3 regions of the Streptomyces sp. NPDC017246 genome follow, and region 2 is predicted to be linked to each of the others. Evidence: riboswitches for the same ligand, from Rfam matches in the RefSeq annotation. Region 2 holds a riboswitch; each other region holds the start of a gene.
The links. A riboswitch is a leader RNA that binds a small molecule or an ion and turns the genes downstream of it on or off. The one in region 2 is predicted to bind thiamine pyrophosphate.
Positions count from the first base shown of each region.

Region 1: it holds a riboswitch for thiamine pyrophosphate, as region 2 does, so the genes downstream of both, thiC (phosphomethylpyrimidine synthase ThiC) here and ACH4MY_RS14855 (thiamine ABC transporter substrate binding subunit) in region 2, are expected to answer to the same signal.
Region 3: it holds a riboswitch for thiamine pyrophosphate, as region 2 does, so the genes downstream of both, thiO (glycine oxidase ThiO) here and ACH4MY_RS14855 (thiamine ABC transporter substrate binding subunit) in region 2, are expected to answer to the same signal.

Region 1 covers NZ_JBIRMW010000002.1:267,177-273,462, forward strand. The annotation lists gene ACH4MY_RS05915 (metallophosphoesterase) at 331-1,806, shown strand; gene ACH4MY_RS05920 (hypothetical protein) at 1,967-2,632, shown strand; gene thiC (phosphomethylpyrimidine synthase ThiC) at 2,696-4,498, opposite strand; TPP riboswitch at 4,492-4,638, opposite strand; gene ACH4MY_RS05930 (YibE/F family protein) at 4,710-6,110, shown strand; gene ACH4MY_RS05935 (SsgA family sporulation/cell division regulator) at 6,151-6,286, opposite strand, start outside.
Region 2 covers NZ_JBIRMW010000005.1:407,652-413,937, reverse strand. The annotation lists gene ACH4MY_RS14870 (dihydrofolate reductase family protein) at 1-78, opposite strand, end outside; gene ACH4MY_RS14865 (ABC transporter ATP-binding protein) at 175-1,203, opposite strand; gene ACH4MY_RS14860 (ABC transporter permease) at 1,203-2,816, opposite strand; gene ACH4MY_RS14855 (thiamine ABC transporter substrate binding subunit) at 2,855-3,949, opposite strand; TPP riboswitch at 4,047-4,157, opposite strand; gene rlmN (23S rRNA (adenine(2503)-C(2))-methyltransferase RlmN) at 4,187-5,293, opposite strand; gene ACH4MY_RS14845 (hypothetical protein) at 5,592-6,173, opposite strand.
Region 3 covers NZ_JBIRMW010000006.1:362,860-369,145, reverse strand. The annotation lists gene pknB (Stk1 family PASTA domain-containing Ser/Thr kinase) at 1-361, opposite strand, end outside; gene ACH4MY_RS16955 (thiazole synthase) at 917-1,711, opposite strand; gene thiS (sulfur carrier protein ThiS) at 1,717-1,917, opposite strand; gene thiO (glycine oxidase ThiO) at 1,914-3,182, opposite strand; TPP riboswitch at 3,180-3,293, opposite strand; gene ACH4MY_RS16940 (NAD(P)/FAD-dependent oxidoreductase) at 3,427-4,602, shown strand; gene ACH4MY_RS16935 (Rv2175c family DNA-binding protein) at 4,706-5,071, shown strand; gene thiE (thiamine phosphate synthase) at 5,172-5,825, shown strand; gene metF (methylenetetrahydrofolate reductase [NAD(P)H]) at 5,982-6,286, shown strand, end outside.

The DNA of each region.
Region 1 (6,286 bases), on a different contig from region 2:
CCGCATCACCGACCTCCGCATCACCGATCCGCGCACGACAGATCGACGAAGGACCGACACCCCGTCAACCGGCGCCACCCCATCCGCCGTCCTCGCCCCTGCCCGTGGGCCAGGGCGGCGAAACCGGCCACCTATCCGGCCTCAACCCTGGATTCGACCTTCTCAATTCGGGCGAAACAACCGGTGAACCCGGAGTGGACCCGGATTCACCACCCCTGGTGCGTCACACAGGAGGACGCTCATTCCTATGATGGGCGCACGACACCGCGGACCTCCCCGACCAGGCCGGTCCGCGATGTGCAGGGCATCGCGACGGTGGTGGAGGGGTCCATGACTCAGGGGGCCGGGCAGGAGCCCGTGGTGCGCACGGCGACATTGCGTGACTTCCGCGTACCGCCGTACGCCCGGGTGCCCGTACAGGGCCATGCCGCCGATCCGACGACCACAGAGCCTCTGCCGGTGCCCGCACCGGCGGAGAACCCGCCCGCGCCCCCGGCCGAGCAGCTGCCTCCCGTCGCGCCCGCGCCGGTCGAGTCCGTGCCGGTGCAGGCCGTGGCGGCACAGGCGGCGGCCGCCCGGGCGGCCACGGCGGCACTCGCCGCATCCGTTCCGCTCCCCGCCGAGAGCGCCGCGAACCCCGCCGCTCCCCTCCCCGCCGAGAGCGCCGCCGCACCCGAGCACGCGCCCGCGACCGCCCCGGCGGTCCCCCCGCGACCGTCGGCTCCCCCCGCGCCCATGCCCGCCGAACCGACCCTGCACCTGGGGCACCGGACCGCCGCCCCCGCGTACCCCGCCGCGGCCGGTTCCTCCATCGTCTCCGTCGCCACCGGTCACCCCGGCAACAGCTTCCCCGAGGACCGGATGCCCGAGGGATACACCCCGACCGAGCGCGACCTCCCGGTCATCAACCGCGGCGACACCGTCCAGGTCCCGGTCACCCCCGAGTCCGCCCCCGGCGCCGAGCCCGCCCCCGCCAGCGGTGAGGGCCCCGGCCCGCTCTACGTCGTCGGCGACGTCCACGGCTACCTCGACGAACTCGTGGCCGCCCTGCGCGCCCAGGGCCTCATCGACGAGAACGGCGGCTGGGCCGCCGGCAACGCCCGCCTCTGGTTCCTCGGCGACTTCACCGACCGCGGCCCCGACGGCATCGGCGTCATCGACCTCGTCATGCGGCTCTCCGCCGAGGCCGCCGCCGCCGGCGGCTACTGCAAGGCCCTCATGGGCAACCACGAACTGCTGCTCATCGGCGCCAAGCGCTTCGGCGACACCCCGGTGAACTCCGGCGCGGGCACCGCCACCTTCCAGGCCGCCTGGCTGCTCAACGGCGGCCAGAAGCACGACATGGACCGGCTCCAGGACGTCCATCTGCAGTGGATGTCCCGGCTCGACGCCGTGGTGCTCGAGGACGACCATCTCCTCCTGCACTCCGACACCACCGCGTACCTCGAATACGGCGAGACCATCGAGGACGTCAACGACACGGTCCACGAGATCCTCAACCGCAACGACGCCGACGAGGTCTGGGACGTCTTCCGGAAGTTCACCAAGCGCTTCGCCTTCCGCGACGAAGGCGGGCCGCAGGCCGTCCAGGAGCTGCTCTCCACCTACGGCGGCCACCGGATCGTGCACGGTCACAGCCCCATCCCGTACCTCCTCGGCCAGGTCGGCACGGAGGAGGGCGAGGGGAGTTCGGGCCCGATCGTCGACGGACCGCACGTCTACGCCGAGGGTCTGGCGATCGCCATGGACGGCGGAGTGACCATGGCCGGAAAGCTACTGGTCGTCCAACTCCCGTTGAACGGCTGACGCATAACCCTCCGCATCCGGGGAAGGCGAATTCCGGAAACACCCTGTCAGCGCGTGGCACCGCCGCAATACCATCGGATCCATCCGTAGCAGGCTCTCCTCCGTTTCCGCCCAACCGACCGTTTCCCACGGCTGAGCCGGGCCTACGGAGCATCGGGGGATGCAGATGAACGTGGCTCCGCACCTGCTGACCGAGGACCGCGCCGAGTACGAGCGGCTCCTCGACGACGCACTGAGCACCGCCCACACACGTCCGGATCTCGAAGGAGCCGGGACCCGGCTCACGCTCGCGCAGCTGCGTTCCCTGACGCTGAACGCGACGACCCTGGTCACGAGCGCGGCGGCGAGCGAGTACGACCACTTCGTGAAGGTCCGGGAGCAGAACCGCTCGGCCCCGGGGACCCGGGCACCGGCGTCCTCCGAGCGGCCGGGTCCCGGTCCCGGCCCGGGCGTCGTCGCGATCCTCACCGTCCTGGTGCCCGTCCTCGCGGGCGCTGCCGCCGTCATATTCCTGCTGGTCGGCGCGGTCCTGCACGCCCTCGCCCCCACCGTGGTGTTCGGGGCGACCCTCCTCACGGCCGGCCTGGTCTTCGGCGCCGTGGCCGCCGCGGGACTGCTCTGCGCGGCCGCCGGGCTCCTCGTGACGGCCCTGCGCAACAGCCCGGCCGAGGTGGGCGTGGGCGGTCTGCCCGCCGCCGCACCGGACGACGAGCTGTCCCTCGCCCGTGAGGCCTGGCGCCGCGCCCTGGTGGAGCGCGGCATCCTGCCGTTCCTCCGCGACGTCCTCGCGGCCACCGCCCCACCCCCGGGCCCACCCGTCCCCTGACACACCGCCGGCCCGCGACACCCCCCGTGGGTCGCGGGCCGGCGGCCTACCGGGGCGTCCGGGTCACTCCGCCAGGGGGAGGTACACCCGGTTGCCGGTCGCCGCGAACTCGGCGGACTTCGCGGCCATGCCCGCCTCGATCTCCTCCGCCTTCAGATCGCCGCCGTGCTCCCGCCGGATGTCCTGCGAGATCTTCATCGAACAGAACTTCGGACCGCACATCGAGCAGAAGTGCGCGGTCTTCGCGGGCTCCGCCGGCAGCGTCTCGTCGTGGAACTCACGCGCGGTGTCCGGGTCGAGCGCCAGGTTGAACTGGTCCTCCCAGCGGAACTCGAACCGGGCGTCCGAGAGCGCGTCGTCCCACTCCTGCGCGCCCGGGTGCCCCTTGGCGAGGTCGGCCGCGTGAGCCGCGATCTTGTACGTGATGACGCCGGTCTTCACGTCGTCGCGGTTGGGCAGGCCGAGGTGCTCCTTGGGCGTGACGTAGCAGAGCATCGCCGTGCCCCACCAGGCGATCATCGCGGCGCCGATGCCCGAGGTGATGTGGTCGTACGCGGGCGCGACATCCGTGGTCAGCGGGCCGAGCGTGTAGAACGGCGCCTCCTCGCAGATCTCCTGCTGAAGGTCGATGTTCTCCTTGATCTTGTGCATCGGGACGTGGCCCGGGCCCTCGATCATCGTCTGCACGTTGTGGCGCTTGGCGATCGTGTTGAGCTCGCCCAGCGTCTTCAGCTCGGCGAACTGCGCGGCGTCGTTGGCGTCCGCGATCGAGCCGGGGCGCAGGCCGTCGCCCAGCGAGTACGTGACGTCGTACGTCGCCAGGATGTCGCAGAGCTCCTCGAAGTTCGTGTAGAGGAAGTTCTCCTTGTGGTGCGCGAGACACCAGGCGGCCATGATCGAGCCGCCGCGCGAGACGATGCCGGTCTTGCGGCGCGCGGTGAGCGGCACGTACGGCAGGAGTACGCCGGCGTGCACCGTCATGTAGTCCACGCCCTGCTCGGCCTGCTCGATGACCGTGTCCTTGTAGATCTCCCAGGTCAGGTCCTCGGCCCTGCCGTCGACCTTCTCCAGCGCCTGGTAGAGCGGCACGGTGCCGATGGGCACGGGGGAGTTGCGGAGCACCCACTCGCGGGTGGTGTGGATGTTCCGGCCGGTGGAGAGGTCCATGACCGTGTCGGCGCCCCACTTGGTCGCCCAGGTCATCTTCTCCACCTCCTCCTCGATGGAGGAGGTCACGGCGGAGTTGCCGATGTTGGCGTTGACCTTCACCAGGAACCGCTTGCCGATGATCATCGGCTCGATCTCCGGGTGGTTGACGTTGGCCGGGAGCACCGCGCGACCCGCCGCGATCTCCTCCCGTACGACCTCGGGGGAGACGTTCTCCCGGATCGCGACGTACTCCATCTCCGGGGTGATCTCCCCCCGGCGCGCGTACGCGAGCTGCGTCACGGCCTGCCCGTCGCGGCCGCGGCGGGGCAGGCGGGGGCGGCCGGGGAAGACGGCGTCGAGGTTCTTCAGCCCGCCGCCGCGCGGCGAGGTGTGCTTGATGCCGTCGTCCTCGGGGCGGGCCGGGCGGCCCGCGTACTCCTCGGTGTCGCCGCGCGCGATGATCCAGTTCTCGCGCAGCGGCGGAAGCCCCCGCCGCACGTCGGTGTCGACGGTGGGGTCGGTGTACGGGCCGGACGTGTCGTACAGCGTGACGTCCTTGCCATTGGTGAGGTGCACCTGGCGGACCGGCACCCGGAGGTCGGGGCGCGAACCCTGGACATACCCCTTGTGCCAGCCCGGCGTGCGCGCGCCGTCGACGGGGTCGACGGAGGCGTCGTCCTGGTTGGAGGCAGGCGTGCGTGCATCCTGAATGGTCATGAGACCGATCTCCCTACGCCGGCATTACCCGGTAACAGGTTCGGCGGTCGGCGCAGCCTCCTCCCGTACGTACGTCAGTACGCGCGTACGGTGATCAGCGCCCTCTCAGCCCGGTGCTCCGAGCTCCCGCGTGTGCAAAGGTGCCACCACGCTAGCGTCAATGCTGGCGTGCTGAACAGTGGGCCCCCGTCGTTCTTGCGATGATCGGTCGGTGACTTCCCCCCAGCAGACTCCCGAGCCGCACGACCACCACCACGGTCCCGGCCCCTCCCACGGGCACGGCCAGGGGCACCATCCTTCCCACGAAAACGGCCACGGGCACGGCCAAGGGCACGGCCACAGCCACAGCCACGGACCCGCCGCCCCGGTGTCCCGTCATCTGCGCAAGGTCATCGCCGCGATCCTGATCCCCTTCGCCACGGCCGTCGTGGTCGGGCTCGTGGTCCTGTGGCCCGGTGGCACCCCGGCGCACGAGCGCACCGGGGTCGGCTTCGACCGGCAGACCGAACAGGGCGAGGTCGTCGCCGTCGAGCAGGTCGACTGCAAGGACGTGAACGCCGGGCAGGTCCCGCCGACCGGGGACACCTCGACCCCGGAGGGACGCGAGGCGGTCCAGGCGCGGCAGGGGGACTGCGCGAAGGCGACCATCGAGGTCACCAGCGGTCCGGAGAAGGGCCGTACGTTCACCGAGATCGTGCAGCCGGACGCGCCGCGCCAACTGGACGAGGGGCAGGGTGTGGTGGTGGCGTACGCCCCCGACGCCCCGCGCGATCTGCAGTACTCGGTGACGGACGTGAACCGGAAGGTCCCGATCGCGGTCCTCGCCGGGCTCTTCGCCCTCGTGGTCGTGGGCGTCGGCCGGATGCGGGGTGTGATGGCCCTGATCGCGCTCGCCGTGAGCTTCCTGATCCTGACGTTCTTCATCCTGCCGGCGATCCTGCAGGGATCGAATCCGCTGGTGGTGGCGGTGGTCGGATCGAGCGCCATCATGCTGATCGCGCTGTACATGTGCCATGGGCTCTCGGCCCGTACCTCGGTCGCGGTGCTCGGGACGCTGATCTCGCTGATGCTGATCGGTCTGCTCGGTTCGGTCTTCATCGACTGGGCGTCGCTGAGCGGCAACACCGACGACAACACCGGCCTGATCCACGGCCTCTACCCGAGCATCGACATGTCCGGCCTGCTCCTGGCCAGCATCATCATCGGCTCGCTCGGTGTGCTCGACGACGTGACGGTCACCCAGACCTCCGCGGTCTGGGAGCTGCGCCAGGCCGATCCGGGCATGGGGCCGCGCGCGCTGTACCGGGCCGCGATCCGGATCGGCCGGGACCACATCGCCTCGGTCGTGAACACCCTGGTGCTCGCCTACGCGGGCGCCGCCCTGCCGCTGTTGCTGCTCTTCACCATCGCGCAGAGCAGCATGGGGACGGTGGCCAACAGCGAACTGGTCGCCGAGGAGATCGTCCGGACGCTCGTCGGATCGATCGGCCTGGTCGCCTCCGTGCCGGTCACCACGGCGCTCGCGGCCCTGGTGGTCTCCGCCGACCGGACGGAGGCCGGGAGCGGGAAGCCCGCTGTCGCACGGGGCGGACGCCGCCGCCGAGCCAAATGAGGTACGGACTCAGGCGGCCGGGCCCGAGCGAGGTGGGGACTCAGGCGGCCGGGCCCGCGTTCTCCTCGGCCAGAATCCGCCCCAGCGCGGCCTCCAGATTGTCCTCGAAGTCACCCAGTGTCCGTTCCTGACCGAGCGGAACAAGCTTGTCCGTCCGGTCGAGGAAGGCGACCAAC
Region 2 (6,286 bases):
GAGGCTCTGCCCCTCACCGGTACCGAAACCGTCGGACGAGACCATGAAGTTCTGGACTCTGAGCAGCTGCTCGCCCATGACTTTCCTCCTGTGCGTGAGACAACGAGACGACGGAACACCACCAAGGAGACTCCCCCGGAGGGAAAAACTCATCGCACCCACCACGAGGCGCCGCTACGGCGTGTCGTCACCCAGCACGACCACGTCCTCCGCCCGGAAGGCCACCCCCACCTCGGCGCCCACTTCCGGCACCTCCCGCAGCGGAAGCTCGGCGTCCAGCACCGGCCCGTCCGCCGGACGGAGCCGTACCGCCACATGGCTGCCCCGGAAGGTCCGCGACTCCACCGTCCACGCCGGCCCCCCTTCCGCGGGCACCGGCCGCACCCCGCCCGGCCGGACGAGAAGCCGCCGCTCGCCCTGCGGCGAGTCCTCGGGCACCGGGACCTTCCCCCACACCGTGTCCGCGACGACCCCGGTCACCCGCGCCGCCACCACGTTGTCGAAGCCGAGGAAACGGGCCACGAACTCCGACGCCGGCCGCGACCACACCTCGACGGGCGCACCCGCCTGGGCGATGCGCCCGTCCCGCATGACCACCACCCGGTCGGCGAGCGCGAACGCCTCGCCCTGATCGTGGGTCACCGCGAGAACCGTCGTACCGAGCCGCCCGAAAAGCTGCCGCAGCTCCACCACCAGCCGCTCCCGCAGCCCCCGGTCGAGCTGGCCGAGAGGCTCGTCCAGCATCAGCAGCCGCGGCCGGGGCGCCAGCGCCCTGGCCAGCGCCACCCGCTGCTGCTCACCCCCGGAGAGCGCGGCGACGGACCGCGCCTGCGCCCCCGGCAGACCCACGAGGTCGAGCAGCTCCCGCACCCGCTCGGTCCGCTCGGCCTTCCCCTCACCCCGCATCCGCAGCCCGAAGGCGACATTGCCGCCGACGTCCCGCTGCGGGAACAGCTGATGGTCCTGGAACATCAGACCGACGCCCCGCCGGTGCACCGGCACCCCGCTCTGGTCGGCGCCGCCGAGCAGCACCCGCCCACTGTCGAGGACCTGGAGCCCGGCCACCGCCCGCAGCAGCGTCGACTTGCCGCTGCCGCTCGGCCCGAGCACACACACGATCTCGTGCTCCTCGACCTCCAGGTCCACGGCGTCCAGCACCGCCCGCTCCCCGAACCGCACGGTCGCCCCGTCGAGCCTCAGCATCAGAACTCCCCCGAGGTGCGCTCGGTCCGGAGCCGTTCGAGCAGCAGCAGGGACACCGCGCACACCACCATCAGAATCGTCGAGAGGGCCATCGCCTGGCCGTAGTTGAGTTCACCGGGCCGGCCCAGCAGCCGGGCCACCGCCACCGGCAGCGTCGGACTGTCGGGCCGGGCGATGAACACCGTCGCACCGAACTCGCCCAGTGAGACGGCGAACGCGAACCCGGCGGCGATCAGCAGCGCCCGCCGCACCAGCGGCAGATCCACCTCCCGCCAGGCCCGCCACGGCGACGCCCCGAGCACGGCCGCCGCCTCCCGCAGCCGCTCGTCCACCGCCCGCAGCACCGGCAGCATCGTCCGCACCACGAACGGCACACCCACCAGGGCCTGCGCGAGCGGTACGAGGATCCAGCTCGCCCGCAGATCGAACGGCGGCTCGTCGAGCGTGATGAGAAAACCGAAACCGACGGTCACCGCGGACACCCCGAGCGGCAGCATCAACAGCGCGTCGAAGCCCCGCACGAGCCGGCCCGCCCGCCGGGTCAGCGCCGCCGCCGCGAGCCCGCCGATGACCAGGGCGATCAGCGTGGCGACGACCGCGTACCGGAGCGAGTTGCCGATCGTGTCCAGCAGCGGAACGAGGAACGTGCCGGAGGGATCCGGGGTCTGCAGCGCCCGGTAGTAGTCGAGCCCGTACCCGTGGGAGGTGGCGAAGGACCGCTCGACGAGCACCCCGAGCGGCAGCACGATCAGCAGGGCGACGGACACCAGGACGACCGCGAACAGCGCCCACTGGCCGACGCCCCGGGGCCGGCGCGCGGTCTCCTCCGGCGCGACCAGCTTCAGCGCGGTCTCCCGCCGGCGCACGGTCCTGGCGTGCACGGCGAGTACGACGCCGACCGCGACGAACTGCACCATCGTGAGCACGGCGGCCGTCGTCAGATCGAAGCGGACGACGGTCTGCCGGTAGATCTCCGTCTCCAGGGTGGAGTACGTGGAACCGCCGAGGATCTGGACGACGGCGAAGGAACTCGCCGTGAACAGGAACACCATCAGCGCCGCCGCGGCCACGGACGGGGCGAGCGCCGGCAGGGTCACGGTCCGCCACGCCCTCCAACGGGACGCCCCGAGGACCCGGGCGGCCTCCTCCTGACGCGGATCGAGCTGCGCCCACAGCCCTCCGACGGTCCGGACCACCACGGCGTAGTTGAAGAACACATGGGCGATCAGGATCGCCCAGACCGTGTTGTCGAGCCGCACGCCCCACAGCCCGTCGAGGAGCCCGCCGCGCCCGACCAGCGCGAGGAAGGCCGTACCCACCATGACGGTCGGCATCACGAACGGGACGGTGACGACGGCCCGCAGCAGCCCCTTGCCGCGAAAGTCGAAGCGCGCGAAGACGAACGCCCCGGGCAGCGCGATCAGCAGCGTCAGCCCGGTGGAGGCGAGCGCCTGCCAGAACGTGAACCACAGGACGTCGAGGATCTCCGGCCGGCTCAGCGTCTCGCCGAACCGGCCGAACTGCCACGCCCCGTCGACCCGCAGCCCGCGCTCGACGATCGAGACGACGGGCCAGGCGAAGAAGAGCGCGAAGAAGACGACGGGCACGACCATCAGGCCGAGCCGCGCCGCGCTTCCCCCGCGGTCGGGGACTACTTCAGAACGAGCGACGACCACTGCTGGATCCACGGGTCACGCTTCTCTGCGATCTTCTCGGGCGCCATGGTCTCCGGCTTGTCGACGACCACACCGTGCTTGGTGAACAGCTCCGGCAGCGCCGCGTCCTTCGCCACCGGGTTGACGAACATCTGCAGCGGCATGTCCTCCTGGAACTTCTTCGAGATCAGGAAGTCGATCAGCGCCTTGCCGCCCTCGGGGTTCTTCGCCCCGTTCAGCAGGCCCGCGAACTCCGTCTGCCGGAAGCAGGTGCCCGTGGAGACCCCGGTGGGCGCCACCTTCGGCTGCGGCTCGCCGTACAGCACCTCCACCGGCGGGCTGGAGGCGTACGACACGACCAGCGGCCGGTCGCCCTTCGCCTGCTTGCCACCGGCCGAACCGGAGAACTCCTGGTTGTACGCCAGCTCCCAGCTGTCGACGGTCTTCACACCGTTCGCCCTGAGCTTCGTCCAGTACGCCTGCCAGCCGTCGTCGCCGTACTTCGCGGCCGTACCGAGCAGGAAGCCGAGACCCGGGGAGGACCGCTCCGGGTTCTCGACCACGAGCAGGTCCTTGTACGCGGGCTTCGCCAGGTCGTCGAAGGTCACCGGCGGCGCCAGCTTCTTGTCGGCGAAGTACTTCTTGTCGTAGTTGACGCAGATGTCACCCGAGTCGATCGGCGTGACCCGGTGCTCCTTGTCCAGCTGGTACGCGGCCGGGACCCGGTCCAGGCCCTTCGCCTCGTACGGCACGAAGATGCCGTTGTCGAGGGCGCGGGACAGCAGGGTGTTGTCGACACCGAAGAAGACATCGCCCTGCGGAGAGCCCTTGGTCAGGATCTCCTTGTTGACGGCCTCGCCCGCGTCGCCGCTCTTCAGGACCTTGACGGTGAAACCCGTCTGCTTCGTGAACGCGGCCAGCACCTCCTTGGAGGCGTTGAACGAGTCGTGACTCACGAGGGTCACGGTCTTCGGCGCGGGCGCGCCGGACTTGCCGGCCGCCTCACGGACGTCGTCCGTGCCGCAGGCGGCAAGGGTGGTGACGCCCAGCGCCGCGACGAGCGCGGCGGCGGCGGCCTTCTTGATGCTCACCGGATTGGTGCTCACTGAGATTCCTCCTGGGTATGACCAGGAAGAGACGCGGCCCTGCCCACGACCGGCGAACCGGGCGCGGGCAGGGCGCAACAGCTTGAGTTAACGACCGAACTTCCTACCCAGAATGACCTGGGCAAGGTTCAGAGGGTCTGCGGTCCTACGGTGACCGCACTCTCAGCGCTGTGGCGCTCCCCTGTCGGAATATGGAGATGTGTTCGAGCTCAGACTACAAGGTCAGCGCTCGGCGGCCGCCAGCTGTCCACAGGCACCGTCGATCTCCTGACCTCGGGTGTCCCGCACGGTCACCGGCACGCCATGGCGCGCGATGGCCTCCACGAAGGCCTTCTCGTCCTCCGGACGAGACGCCGTCCACTTCGAACCCGGCGTCGGGTTCAGCGGGATCAGGTTGACGTGCACCCGACGGCCCTTGAGCAGCCGGCCGAGCAGGTCACCCCGCCACGCCTGGTCGTTGATGTCCCGGATGAGGGCGTACTCGATGGAGATCCGGCGCCCGGACTTCTCCGCGTACTCCCAGGCCGCGTCGAGAACCTCACGCACCTTCCAGCGCGTGTTCACCGGCACCAGCGTGTCCCGCAGCTCGTCGTCGGGAGCGTGCAGCGAGACCGCGAGGCGGCACTTGAAGCCCTCGTCGGCGAACCGCAGCATCGCCGGCACCAGACCCACCGTGGACACGGTGATCCCGCGCTGCGAGAGCCCCAGACCGTCCGGCTCGGGGTCGGTCAGCCGACGGATCGAGCCGACGACCCGCTTGTAGTTCGCGAGCGGCTCCCCCATGCCCATGAACACGATGTTGGAGAGCCGCGCCGGTCCTCCGGGCACCTCCCCGTCCCGCAGGGACCGCATACCGTCCACGATCTGGTGCACGATCTCGGCGGTCGACAGGTTCCGGTCGAGCCCCGCCTGCCCCGTCGCGCAGAACGGGCAGTTCATCCCGCAGCCGGCCTGCGAGGAGATGCACATGGTCACCCGGTCCGGGTAGCGCATGAGCACCGACTCGACGAGCGTGCCGTCGTGCAGCCGCCACAGGGTCTTACGGGTGGTGTCGTCGTCGCACGAGATGTGCCGCACCACGGACATCAGATCGGGCAGCAGCTCCCCGGCCAGCTTCTCCCGCGAGGCGGCCGGAATGTCCGTCCACTCGGCGGGATCGTGCGCGTACCGCGCGAAGTAGTGGGTGGACAGCTGCTTGGCGCGGAAGGGCTTCTCGCCGATCGCGGCGACGGCCTCCTTCCGCTCGGCGGGCGTGAGGTCGGCCAGGTGCCGCGGCGGCTTCTTGGCTCCGCGGGGGGCGACGAAAGTGAGTTCTCCGGGCTTGGGCATGGTGCTACCAGTGTCGCAGACAGTTCCCGGTCCCCAGGGCTTCCGGCCCCCGGCCCTGATCGCCCCGGGGGCCCCGGGGCCGTCTCCGACGGCCCTCGCACGGCCCGCACCGGTCCGCTCTCACGTGATCAGGCTCACCGCGGGGCATCGAGCCCGCTCCCCTCCCGCCCACCCGCCCGCGAGGGACGAGCGCGGTGTCGTCAGCCCATCCATCCCCGTCCAGCCCTGACACGGAATCCCCCGCCCCGCCCGACCGACTACGCCGCGCGCCAGGCCCGGGCGCTCAGCCGGCCGGCTCTCACGGCGGAGGCTGCTGGAGCGTGCTCCTCGTTTGCCGCGCCTGCCGTGATTGGTTGACGCTCTCGATGACTCGTTCCGGCGGATTGATCTGGCGGAGGAGTTCCTCGTGCTCGGTGTTCAGAATGTCGAAAAGCCGAGAAACGGACTCCTTGGTCACCTCCAGCGCTCTCGCATCCTTTTCGGGTTCGGCAGAGAAGTGCAACTCGAGTAGGCTCAGTTCCCATTCGCTGATCTCTCGCCGAATTGCCACCCTCTGGGCGCGATACGTCCACCACCCCTCATGCCACCCCCAGAACAGCTTCAAGGCGGTGGAGAGGGAGATGGTCACGCTGACGGTCGCCAGGAGCCACGTCTTCGTCTGGGTCTCCTGGTAGATGAAGAGCAGGGGAAGTACGACACTGAGGCAGATTTCGACCGTTCCGAAAACGCGGAACCAGATTCCGGACGCCCGAGCCAGGAAGTTCGATCTGCTGTGATGCGTCGTCAGCAGTCGATGCACGACTTCCGAGCATTCCTTGAATTCGTCAGTGACTGTCTGGTGCCATATGTAGACAGGCTCGCGCCCTCTGAAAATGCCCATGGGTCCCCCTCGCTGCGGCGGCTAGATGCTAGCGCCCCCGCTCCCCGCTCGTCGGGCCGTCCGCACATCTCGCCATGCGGTGCCGCGACAGGGAGAACCGCCTCGCCTCGCGA
Region 3 (6,286 bases), on a different contig from region 2:
TGTCGAGAGCGGCCCGCGGCGCGAGGGCGCCGCGCTCACGCAGGACGTCACGAAGAGTGCAGCCGGCGACGTACTCCATCGCCAGATAGACGTACGCGCCCTCGGCGCCCTGGTCGAAGACACCGACGACATTGGGGTGCGAGAGCCGGGCCACCGACTTCGCCTCGCGGATGAAACGCTCCACGAAGGCGGCGTCGGTGGCGAGGGCCGGATGCATCACCTTGAGCGCGAGGACGCGGTCGAGACGGGTGTCCACGGCCCGGTAGACCGTGGCCATCCCGCCGACGGCGATGCGCGCGTCGACGCGGTAGCGGCCGTCGAGCAGCCGCCCGACGAGGGGGTCCTGAAGGGTCGTGTCCACGGCGTCGAGTCTACGAGCCGGTGCCGGGGGGCTCGGCCCGCGCGCCCACGACTGCAGCCCACCTGTGACGATCACGACACGCGACGGCGCGCTCCACAGGACGCTGCGGCTCAGCGGGCGCTGCCCTCCGTGTACCGCCGCTGGGCGTCACCCGGGCGGGCTCGCGGGGCTGGCCCGGCTCACTGCCCGCGTGGGCCCGCGCACGCTGCCCCGCCCACCGCCCGTGTGGGCATTCGTCCCGCTGGGGCGGGACGGGTGGGCACACGGGACGCGCGCTTGGCGGCGCGTCCGGCCCTTGTGCCTGGACCCGCACCAGTACTTCGGCGCGGATCGGGTGCGGGTCAGGGCGCGGAAGCCTGGGCCCGGCAAGGGGCGGCGTTCCGTTGTGCCCACCCGTTCCGCCCTGGGGGTCCCCCCGGACGGAGTCTGGGGGAGGAACAGCTGCCCGCAACGGGGTGGCGACGACGCCCGTCGTGACCGGCCTTTCCGGCCCGGCGGCACCGTTACCCGCAACGGAGTGGGCAGCGCCCGCAGTGCTGGGGGCGGGGTGGGTGTTCAGAATGCCGGGCGTTCCGGGTCCAGGGTGGCGCGGCCCTCTGTCGGGGACGACGCCTCCGCGAAGTGGCGGCGGGGGATCCGCCCCGCCCGGTGGGCCAGCCGCCCCGCCTCGACCGCGTGCCGCATCGCCGAGGCCATCAGGACCGGTTCCTGCGCGCGGGTCACCGCCGACGCCAGCATCACCGCCGCGCACCCCAGCTCCATCGCGAGCGCCGCGTCGGACGCCGTGCCGGCGCCCGCGTCGAGGATCACCGGGACCCCGGCCCGTTCCGCGATCAGCTGGAAGTTGTGCGGGTTGCGGATGCCGAGTCCGGAGCCGATGGGGGAGCCGAGCGGCATGATCGCCGCGCAGCCGACGTCCTCCAGTTTCCGTGCGAGGACGGGGTCGTCGTTGGTGTAGGGGAGGACGGTGAAGCCGTCGTCGACGAGGGTCTCGGCCGCGTCGAGGAGTTCCACCCCGTCCGGCAGCAGCGTCCGCTCGTCGGCGACGACCTCCAGTTTGATCCAGTCCGTGCCGAGCGCCTCGCGGGCGAGCCGGGCGGTCAGGACGGCCTCGCCGGCGGTGAAGCAGCCCGCGGTGTTGGGGAGGACCCGGATGCCGAGGCGTTCCAGGACGGAGAGGACCGAGCCCTGGACGGTCGGGTCGAGCCGTCGCATGGCGACGGTGGTCAGTTCGGTGCCGCTGGCGATCAGGGAGCGCTCCAGCACGTCGAGGCTGGGCGCCCCGCCGGTGCCCATGATGAGGCGCGAGGAGAACTCCGTACCCCCGAGGGTGAACACGTCGTCGGACATCGCGTTCAGCCCCCCTGTACCGCGGTGAGGACCTCCACCCGGTCGCCGTCGCCGAGCAGGGTCGACGCCCATTCGCCGCGGGGCACGACCGTCTCGTTGAGGGCGGCGGCGACCCCGGACCGGGCCGTCGTCAGGGTGGCGACGAGGGCGTCGAGGGAGAGGGGGCCGGAGAGCACGCGCGGCTCTCCGTTCACGGACACGTTCATGCGGGCTGCTCCTGACGTACGGGAGGAGTACTGGAAAAGCGGCGGGGGGTGAAGGGGCGTGCCTCGTCGGGGAGGGTGCCCGTGGTGAGCGCCTCGGCCATGACGTCGCCGGTGACGGGGGTGAGCAGGACCCCGTTGCGGTAGTGGCCGGTGGCCAGGTGGAGGCCGGGCAGGGCGGTGGGGCCGAGCAGCGGCGCGTTGTCGGGGGAGGCGGGGCGCAGGCCCGCCAGGGTCTCGGTGAGCGGGAGTTCGGTGATCCCGGGGACGAGTTCGTGGGCGTCGCGCAGCAGCTCGTACACCCCGCCGGCCGTCACCGTGGTGTCCCAGCCGAGTTCCTCGCTGGTGGCGCCGACGACGAGTTCGCCGTTCTCGCGGGGCACCAGGTAGACGTGGCTGCCGCGGACGACGGCCCGGACGGTCCGGGAGAGGAAGGGGGCGTACGGGGCCGGGACGCGCAGCCGCAGTACCTGGCCCTTCACGGGGCGCACGGGTGGCAGTACCTCGTCGGGCACGCCCGCGAGCCGGCTGCTCAGGCTGCCGGCGGCGAGGACGACCTGGTCGGCGGTCAGTTCCTCGCCGCCGGCGAGTACGGCGCCGCGCGCCCGGTCGCGTACCACCGTCAGGCTCTGTGCGAGGGTCCGGTGGAAGATCACCCCGGCCCGCTCGCAGGCGACGAGGAGCGCGGCGGCGAGCCGGCGCGGGTCGACCTGGTGGTCGCCGTCGACCCGCAGTCCGCCGCGGACCCCGGGGGCGAGCATCGGTTCGAGGCGGCGGCACTCGCGGCCGCTGAGCCATTCGGAGCTGAGGCCGCACCGGGTCTGCAGGGCGTGCAGTTCGCGCAGGTGGGACCGGTCGTCGGCGTCGAGGGCGACGGCGAGGGTGCCGCAGGCGCGGTAGCCGACGTCGTGGCCGGTGGAGTCCTCGAGTTCGGCGACGAACGCGGGATAGCGTTCGGCGGAGGCGAGGTTGAGGCCGAGGAGGGTCTCCTCGCCGTAGTGGAGTTCGGTGACGGCGGCGAGCATCCCGGCCGCGACCCGTGCGGCGCCGCCGCCGGGGTCGGGGTCGACGACGGTGGTGCGCAGTCCTCGCCGTGCGGCCCGCCAGGCCGTGACCAGACCGATGACGCCGCCCCCGATGACGAGGACGTCGGACCCGCGGACGGCGGACACATCGGTATCGGGCGCGTGGGTGTCGGGCAGGTCGGTATCGGAGACAGCGGTGTCGGACGCGTGGACGGTGGACACGTGGACATCGGAAGAACGCATGGGCGTCCAGCCCCTCCCTTCGCCGGCATGACCCGGATCAGGTTCGTACGGTCGGAGGCCGTCCCAGCCTCCCTCTCAGCCCGGTGCGTCCGGGCTCCCGCGAGTGCTTTACGCCCGCCAGACTAGCTTCCGCCTCCGGGGGGCCACAGACCCCTCCCTTCCTGACGGTTCGTCAGATGCGTAAGGTGGTCGGGTGAGCGAGCAGAAGCAGGCACAGCAGCACGTCGTGATCGTCGGCGCCGGGATGGCGGGCGTACAGACCGCCGTCGCGCTGCGCGAACAGGGCTTCACCGGCCCCGTGACCCTCATCGGGGCCGAGCCCCACCAGCCCTACGACCGGCCCCCGCTCTCCAAGGCCGTCCTCCTCGGCAAGGCCGAGGGCTCCGCCTTCGACATCGACTTCGAGGACCTCGGCGTCGAGCTCCGCCTGGGCCTGGACGTCACCGGGCTGCGCGCCGCCGACCACGAGATCGACACCGAGGCCGGGCCCGTCGCCTACGACACCCTGGTCGTCGCCACCGGCGCCCACCCCGTCGTGCTGCCCGGCACCGAAGGCGTCCCCGGGGTCCATCTGCTGCGGACCCTCGACGACGCCGTGCGCCTCGGGCCGGTCCTGGAGCGCCGCCACAGCGTCGTGGTCGTCGGCGCCGGATGGATCGGCGCCGAGTTCGCCACCGCCGCCCGCCAGGCCGGCTGCGCCGTCACCGTCGTCGAGGCCGCCGACCGCCCCCTCGCCGGTGCCCTGCCCGCCGAGGTCACCGCCCCGATGGCCGAGTGGTACGGGGAGAACGGTGCGGAACTCCTCACCCACGCGCGCGTGGACACCGTCGAACCGGGCAGGGTCGTCCTCGCCGACGGCCGCGAGCTCCCCGCCGACGCCGTCGTCGTCGGCATCGGGGCCCGCCCCGCCACCGACTGGCTCACCGGCTCCGGCATGGCCCTCGACCGGGGCGGTGCCATCACCGCCGACGAGCGGCTGCGCACCTCCCTGCCCGATGTGTACGCCGTCGGCGACTGCGCCTCCTTCCCGTCGGCCCGCTACGGCCGGCGCCTTCTCGTCCACCACTGGGACAACGCCCTCCAGGGCCCCCGCACGGTCGCGGCGGCGGTCACCGGGGCGATCACCGGGGCCGGCTCGGGGCCGTACGACCCCGTCCCGTACTTCTGGTCCGAGCAGTTCGGCCGCTTCGTCCAGTACGCGGGTCACCACGCGGACGCGGACGAGCTGCTCTGGCGCGGCGACCCGGCGGAGGAGGCCTGGTCCGTGCTCTGGCTGCGCGCCGGGGTGCCGGTGGCCCTTCTCGCCGTCGGCCGCCCCCGCGACCTGGCCCAGGGCCGCAAGCTCATCGAGAAGGCCACCGCCGTCGACCCCGTGCGCGCGGCGGACCCCTCCGTACCCCTGAAGGCGGCCGTCGTCTAGGCCGTCGCCCGGGCTCTTGTCCAGGCCGCTGTCCAGGCCGTCGCACGGGCCCTCGCCGGGGGCCCGACTACCGACTGTCGGTCCGGGATGGCAGGCTTGTCCCGTGACCGAGATTGACGTAAAGATCGATGCGCTCGTCCCCGCCTGGCTCTACGTGCCCGACATCGCGGAGATGCTCGATATCGAGGTGACGCGCGTGCGGCAGCTGATCAAGGAAGGCCAGCTGATCGCCGTGCGCCGTGGAGAGAACAACGCCCTGCAGATTCCCGCCGCCTTCATCCAGGGCGACAAGATCGTCAAGGGCCTCGTCGGGCTCCTGACCGTCCTGCGGGACGACGGCTTCACCGACGAGGAGATGCTGGAGTGGCTCTTCACTCCGGACGAGAGCCTGCCGGGCACGCCCGCGCAGGCGCTCAACGAGAACCGCGGCACGGAGGTGAAGCGCCGCGCCCAGGCGCTCGCCCTCTGACGCCCGCACGCACCGAAGACACGCACGAGCGGATGTCGCGGCGCCGGCCCCCACGGGCCGGCGCCGCGGCGCCCGTGACACCGACGGGGGGAACCCACCCATGCCCACGCCTCGTGAGCGGCTCGCCGACGCCCGGCTGTACCTGTGCACCGACGCCCGGAAGCGCCAGGGCGACCTGCCCGACTTCCTCGACGCCGTGCTCTCCTCCGGCGTGGACATCGTGCAGCTCCGCGACAAGGGCATGGAGGCCGGTGAGGAGCTGGAGCACCTCGCCGTGTTCGCCGATGCCGCCCGCCGGCACGGCAGGCTCCTCGCGGTGAACGACCGGGCCGACGTCGCCCACGCCATCGACTCCGACGTGCTGCACCTGGGCCAGGGCGACCTGCCCGTGCCCGCCGCCCGCGCGATCCTCGGCGACGAGGTCCTGATCGGCCGCTCCTGCCACGCCGAGACCGAGGCGGCCGCGGCCGCCGTCGAGCCGGGCGTCGACTACTTCTGCACCGGGCCCTGCTGGCCCACCCCCACCAAGCCCGGACGGTACGCACCGGGCCTCGGCCTCGTGCGGTACACGGCCGGCCTGGCCCAGGACCGCCCCTGGTTCGCGATCGGCGGCATCGACGAGACGAATCTGGACGAGGTCCTGGACGCGGGCGCGCGCCGGATCGTCGTCGTCCGGGCGATCACCGAGGCCGACGACCCGGCCGCCGCGACGGCCGCCCTGGCCAAGCGGGTCCGGGAGCGCGCGGGGGAGTAGCCCCAGGTCCGGCGGGGAAGCCCGCGGAGCCCCGTGCCGGGGCCCGCGACACGTCCGGCGGTTCCTCCAAGGATCCGCCCGGCCGCCTGTCCGAAAAGGTGTCCATCACTCGGACGCCGTTTACGCCGCTCACCGCGCCCCGTCTAACCTGCCCGTATGGCCCTTGGTACCGCTTCCGTCCGCTCGGACCACGCCCGCACGGTCCGCGAGATCCTCGCTTCCGGCGGCACGTCGTACTCCTTCGAGTTCTACGCGCCCCGGACCGCGAAGGGCGAGCAGGTCCTGTGGAACGCCATGCGCCGGGTCGAGGCGGTCGGTCCCAGCTTCGTCTCCGTGACCTACGGCGCCGGCGGCTCCACCCGCGGCGGCACCGTCAAGGCCACCCAGAAGATCGCCTCCGACACCACGCTGACCCCGGTCGCGCACCTCACCGCCGTCGACCACTCCGTCGCCGAACTGCG